2 regions of the Laedolimicola sp. genome follow, and region 2 is predicted to be linked to the other one. Evidence: predicted binding sites of a transcription regulator. Region 2 holds the regulator's gene; the other holds the start of a gene.
The links. Region 2 encodes NrdR, which represses ribonucleotide reductase genes. Its sites were predicted from a motif close to CACAANATNTTGTG; they were not measured.
Positions count from the first base shown of each region.

Region 1: nrdD (anaerobic ribonucleoside-triphosphate reductase) is a predicted target of NrdR. The motif match lies at 1,866-1,879, and genes of this name have one in related genera.

Region 1 covers NZ_JBOKYU010000022.1:33,357-36,773, forward strand. The annotation lists gene ACTRC3_RS06920 (vWA domain-containing protein) at 1-688, opposite strand, end outside; gene ACTRC3_RS06925 (leucine-rich repeat protein) at 698-1,693, opposite strand; gene nrdD (anaerobic ribonucleoside-triphosphate reductase) at 1,937-3,417, shown strand, end outside.
Region 2 covers NZ_JBOKYU010000044.1:2,821-6,237, forward strand. The annotation lists gene ACTRC3_RS09745 (M56 family metallopeptidase) at 1-464, shown strand, start outside; gene ACTRC3_RS09750 (PRC-barrel domain-containing protein) at 556-807, opposite strand; gene nrdR (transcriptional regulator NrdR) at 980-1,432, shown strand; gene ACTRC3_RS09760 (YqeG family HAD IIIA-type phosphatase) at 1,453-1,956, shown strand; gene ACTRC3_RS09765 (M24 family metallopeptidase) at 1,953-3,026, shown strand; gene efp (elongation factor P) at 3,163-3,417, shown strand, end outside.

The DNA of each region.
Region 1 (3,417 bases), on a different contig from region 2:
GCTGCTCCTTCAGCTCACCTTCCCCCTCCGAGGCCTCGTTGGAGAAAAGCATCACCTCTGTCTCCATCCGTTCCCGGATATCATCCCATTTTTTCCGGTTGGAATTCGGATTTTTCGGGCCGTTCTTCGAATCCTGCTCCCAGAGACTGTGGTCGTCCAGCCGGAACTCCATCTGCCAGCGGCTGATTTCCGCCTCCACAAGCGTTTCCTCTATAAATTTATAAATTCCTTCCGCAGTCAGCACCGGCAGCTTTTCCCGCAGTCTCGCATACACACTTTTCCGGAATGCTCCTGAGGAAATATGGACGCATTTCAGATAGAGGCTATCAATCAGGGCTTCCGTAGCCACGTCGCAGGCCAGGTTCCACAGTCTCTCATCCCGCCCTTTCCGATCAAAGGGATGGCAGAACAGGCAATGAAGAATTCCATGCAGATAGAGCCTGGTGCAGGCCGCCCGCCCCCGCTGCTCATAGAGTGACAGCAGCCCATCCGGGAAATAGTACAGCGCTCCGCCATCGGTTCCGGCTGGCGACGCCGTGCCCGGGGCCAGGGCCAGATTGCCCAGAGCCAGATCCAGATAGCGCAGCTTCAGATACAGCTCGTTTCTGGACTGGTTCAGGATCCGGGCCGCCAGCTCCTCCTTTTTCAACTGCGCCTTTTGCTCTTCCAATATCGCGCTTTTTATCATGATGCCCTCCTACAGCTCAAACCGATCCAGGAACGACTGTTTTTTTGTATGCCCTGAAGCGCCCAGTCGATCCTGCAGATACGCCACGCCCTCCGGAAATCCGTCCGCCGCCGCGATGGCCGTCTGTGAAAGCAGGCCATCATCCGGTTTTCCGTGTTCGGTCAGCCACATGAGCGTGTCCAGATCCCGATGCTCCACTGCCTTTTCAAAGGCCTGCACAAGATGTCCGTTAAGCCAGCTCTCATAATCCTCCCGGCGATCCTCCGACAGACCCACCGGGTACTGAAGCCGGTCCAGGGTCATTTCCAATACCGTATCAAAATCTTCTTCCGCCTTCGCCATATAGTAGCAGGCATCGTAGGCCCGGAAATCCAGTTTCTTCATATAGAAGCTGTTGCGGAAATTCATACCGCTGCCGTGCATGTGGGTCATGAGAATCCGGGCCGGGGTGTTCTCCACGCTCTCCTCAAAGAATTCCGGAAACAAAAGCTTCGCCCGGAGCTGTCCTTCTACTGTGACGGCCATTTTTTCCGGCACCTCAATGAGAATTTCCTTCAGGCAGGATGTTTCCGTCTCATCCAACGTCACATTCAGCCGCCGCAGATGGTGACAGCCGGTAAACAGGCCCGCCCCCAAATCTTTCAGACTGCTGTGGAAATGTAGCTCCGATAGTGCGTTACAATTATAGAAGGCATACGCTCCGATTTTACGAAGGCCCTCCGGCAGGCGGACTGTTTCCACCTGCATCCCCTGAAGCCCCGGGACCGTCTCCGCATCCGGTTCGGATACTTCCTGTTCTCCCGTTTCGGGATTCCATATTTTTACAGTTCTATTTCCAAGCTCATGCCAAAACTGTTCCCGATCCATATGGGCGGAAAAAGCATAGGCTCCCAGTTCCGTCACCGGATGGCCGTCAATTTCGGACGGAATTTCCGCCTCATTTCCAAAATCATAACAGCGGCGCACCACCGCGCACCCGTTTTTTATCTCGTAGGCAAACCTCATTTTCTGCCTTTGTCTCCTTTTGTCAGTCTTCTTTTTTCGCAAAGCCCTTATGCTCTTGCATCATACCATAAACTTTCTGTTATTTCCAGAAAGAATGTGTAAATAGCAAAGAATTCCTGTATATTTTCACGCATGTATACAACAATATATAGTAAATCATCATTGACACCACTACTATATCTTGTTACAATAAACTTGTCGCTAATTTTGATTACAATTTTTATCATAGAGGGAGTGTAGCACATGAAAATCATTAAACGAAGCGGAGCAGAGGTTGAATTTGATCCTCACAAGATCGTCGTTGCGGTCTCCAAGGCCAATGACAGCGTCGTTCCCAGCGCCCGGATGACCCCGGTTCAGATTAAGCGAATCGCCGAAGACGTGGAGAGCGCGGCGCTGAATATCAAGCGTTCCTTAAGCGTGGAGGAAATTCAGGATATGGTCGAGGATCAGATCATGAATCAGCGCGCCTTTGACGTGGCGAGACAGTACATCACCTACCGCTATACCCGCGCCCTGGTGCGGAAGTCCAACACCACGGACGAGCAGATCTTAAGCCTGATTGAATGTAATAATGAGGAAGTCAAGCAGGAGAATTCCAATAAGAACCCCACTGTCAACAGCGTACAGCGCGACTATATGGCAGGCGAGGTCAGCAAGGATATCACCCGCCGTATTCTGCTTCCGCCGGATATCGTGGAGGCCCATCAGGAGGGCATCATCCATTTTCACGACGCGGATTATTTTGCCCAGCATATGCACAACTGTGATCTGGTCAATCTGGAGGATATGCTGCAGAATGGTACCGTTATCAGCGGTACTCTTATCGAGAAGCCCCACAGCTTCTCCACTGCCTGCAACATCGCCACACAGATCATTGCCCAGGTAGCTTCCTGTCAGTACGGCGGCCAGAGTATTTCCCTGACCCATCTGGCTCCCTTCGTGGATATCAGCCGGAAGAAGATCCGCCGTCAGGTGGCCGATGAGCTGCACTCCATCCGCGAGGCTGTGACCCAGGAGGAGATCGATTTCATTACCGAGAAGCGTCTGCGGGAAGAGGTTAAAAACGGCGTACAGATGATTCAGTATCAGGTTGTCACGCTGATGACCACCAACGGACAGGCTCCTTTCGTCACCGTCTTCATGTATCTGAACGAAGCAAAGAACGAACAGGAAAAGAAGGATCTGGCTCTTATTATAGAAGAGACTCTGCGCCAGCGTTATCAGGGCGTGAAAAATGAAAAGGGCGTCTGGATCACCCCGGCCTTCCCGAAGCTGATCTACGTGCTGGAGGATGACAATATCCACGACGAGGACCCCTACTACTATCTGACGAAGCTGGCTGCCAAATGTACCGCCAAGCGCATGGTTCCGGATTATATTTCCGAGAAAATCATGTTCCAGAACAAAGTGGACAAGAACGGCGAGGGCCACTGCTACACCTGCATGGGCTGCCGCAGCTTCCTGACCCCCTATGTGGATGAGAACGGCAAGCCGAAGTACTACGGCCGCTTTAATCAGGGCGTGGTTACGGTAAATCTGGTAGATATCGGACTTTCCGCCGAAGGCGATCTGAATAAGTTCTGGGAGATCTTCGACGACCGTATGGAGCTTTGTCACCGGGCTCTCCAGTGCCGTCACGAGCGTCTGAGCGGTACCGTATCCGACGCGGCTCCGATTCTGTGGCAGCACGGCGCTCTGCTCCGTCTGGAGAAGGGCGAAAC
Region 2 (3,417 bases):
ATCCGTCCATGACCAGCGATCCTTTGTGGTGGTCCTGGAAAGATTATATTACACTGGAAAAGAACGGGGATACCTACCGTGTGACGGCCTGGAAAACGAAATATTACGATGATATCACCAGTGCTGCAGAATTTGAGGAGGCTTACCGGATGTGGCAGCCGGATTATCTGAAGCCCACGGACGAAACGGCGGATCTGGATTCCAGCTTTGCTTCCTATCTGGTGCAGAACGATGTGGCAGAGTCCTATCCGTCTTATTATGGGGAAGCATTTTCTACACCGGCGAAGGCATTGGAGACAACCTTGCATGTGTCCGGCGGCATAGGGAAGACGGAAGACGCGGATGGCGGCGATGTATGGGTAAATTATGAGTTTCCGGACGGAACCATCCGGGTGCGGATGACCCAGCCGGGCATCGACGAGGGCAGCCGGATCTGGGTGCCGAAGGAGATTCCCATGGGGTAAAGAGAAAGTAGCCAATGTGAAAATGAATAGCGAAAGCGTACAAAAGGAACTGGAATAGAACTTGGATACAGTTCCTTTTTGCGGCCATTCTTTATGGCTGTCTATGCAGCTTTTCATCTATATCAACCAATATAATGTCCGGCCCGATTTGCCGGATCTTACACCAGGGAATCTCACACTCATTTTCTTTCCCCAGGAAGCCCCAGAGCTTTTCGCTGGTGGTGGTAAGTAACGCCAGGATACAGCCGTTTTTGGGATCAAAGACCAGATCGGATACACAGCCCAGGCGCTTGCAGTCATGGATATTAATCACATCTTTTTCACGCAGTTCGCAGAAGGTCATGAGATGCTCCTGGAAGAAAGTTTCTTAAATTATTTTATGCAATAGAAACGGAGATGTGCAGAAGCTTAAAAATCTTTTTACGGCGATTTCTTATCATTTCCTATGACAATGATTGACATAAAACCAGAAGATGTACTATACTGGAACCATCAAAAAACCGGAGGATAATGGAATGAAGTGCCCATTTTGCAGTCAGGAAAATACACGCGTGATTGATTCAAGACCGGCAGACGACAACAGCTCAATCCGCCGCCGCCGTCTCTGCGACGCATGCGGCAAGCGGTTTACCACCTATGAGAAGATCGAGACGATTCCGGTCATGGTAATAAAGAAGGATAACAACCGGGAGCATTATGACAGAAGTAAGATTGAGGACGGTATCTTAAGAGCCTGCCACAAGCGGCCGGTGCCCTTAAAGAACATCAATGCCATGATAGACGGCATCGAGAGTGATATTTTCAACCGGGAGGAGCGGGAGATTCCAAGCTCTGTCATCGGCGAGATGGTCATGGATCGCTTAAAGGATCTGGATTCCGTGGCCTACGTGCGCTTTGCCTCTGTATACAGGGAGTTTAAGGATGTAAATACCTTCTTAAGCGAGCTGAAAAAGATGTTAGATAAGTAAATGAGTTAGGAGAAATGATTTTGTTTCAGGCATTTTACCCGAAAGAATATGTAGATTCCACCTATGGAATTGATTTTGAAGGTCTGTATCGCAGGGGCTTCCGCGGCATCCTGTTTGATGTGGACAATACCCTGGTACCTCATGGAGCTCCCGCTACCGCACAGAGCGTGGAGCTCTTTCAGCGGCTTCACGAGATGGGCTTTGCCACCTGTCTCATTTCCAATAACAAGGAACCCCGGGTGCGTCCTTTCGCGGACGCCATGGAGACGCCCTTTGTATACAAAGCGGACAAGCCAAGCCGGAGGGGCTACGAGGAGGGCATGCTCCGCATGGGTACAGATAAGACCAATACATTGTTTGTCGGCGACCAGCTTTTCACCGATGTATGGGGGGCCAACCGGACGGGCATGTACTCGATTCTCACAAAACCCATCGATCCCCATGAGGAGATTCAGATTGTGTTGAAGCGCTATCTGGAAAAGATTGTGCTGTTTTTCTATAAAAGAAGGGAAGCAAAGAAATGACAGCAGAGAAGATATTGGAGCTTTTAAAGGAAAAAAATGTGGACGCGGCGCTTGTATCCTCTCCAGCTAATATCCGCTATATCAGCGGTTTTGCAGGCACGGAGAGTTATCTGTACCTGACTCCGGAGCGGAAAGTGATTCTGACAGACAGCCGCTATACCCTGCAGGCGGAAGAGGAAGGGAAGGACTGCGCGGTTTGGACCATGAGCCGGGAGCGAAGCTATGGCGTCATGCTGGGTGAATTGCTGCGGGAAGACGGCGCAGGGCGCGTCGGCTTCGAGGAGAATGCCATGCTTTACGGTACCTGGAACAGCCTCTGGAAGAAGTCTGGTTTTGGGCCGGAGCACTGGGTGATGCTGGGAGACAGCCTGTCGGAGCTTCGGGTGATGAAAAATGAGCAGGAGCTTCAGTGGATGGAGAAGGCGGAAAGCATCGGCGACGCGGCATTTTCCTATATTCTGGGTGAACTGAAAGCAGGCGTTACGGAATTGGAAATCGCAGCGAAACTGGAATATTATATGCGAAGCCACGGAGCAGAGGGAACCAGCTTCGATACCATTGTGGCGTCCGGTTACCATTCCGCCATGCCCCATGCGGTCCCTTCAGAGAAAAGGCTGGAAGCAGGCGACTTTGTGACCATGGATTTCGGCTGTAAATATCATGGTTATTGTTCAGATATGACCCGTACCGTGGTCATTGGAAAAGCAAGCGAGCGACAAAAAGAGGTCTACAACGTGGTGCTGAAGGCACAGTTGACTGCATTAAAAGGCCTGCGCCCGGGCATGACCTGCGCCGAGGGCGATAAGCTGGCCAGGGACGTGATTGCGAAAGCAGGCTACGGAGAGTATTTCGGTCATTCCCTGGGGCATTCCGTGGGACTGGAGATTCATGAGAAGCCGGCCCTGTCCCCGAAGGACGGGCATGTGCTGCAGGCGGGCATGGTTGAGACCGTGGAGCCGGGCATCTATATCCCGGATTTCGGCGGCGTCCGCATCGAGGATATGGTGGTTCTCACAGAAAATGGCGTCCGCAATTTGACTCATTCGCCGAAGGAATTGATAGAAATATAGGCTGTGCGCAGAAAAAGGCTTGAAAAAGCCGAAGTTTTATTATAGAATACAATTTAGGTAATTGTGTGCGAGCAGTTACAAGTTCAATTTTCATGCGCAGAAGGCTGCGCTTAAGACATTAGGAGGAAATTTTAATATGATTTCAGCAGGAGATTTTAGAAACGGCGTTACACTTGAGATTGAAGGCAACGTATATCAGATCATGGAGTTCCAGCATGTAAAGCCGGGTAAGGGTGCAGCTTTCGTAAGAACAAAGCTGAAGAACATCATCAACGGCGGTGTGGTTGAGAAGACCTTCCGTCCCACAGAGAAGTTCCCGGCAGCAAGAATCGACCGTGTAGAGATGCAGTATCTGTATAACGACGGAGATCTGTACAACTTCATGAACACA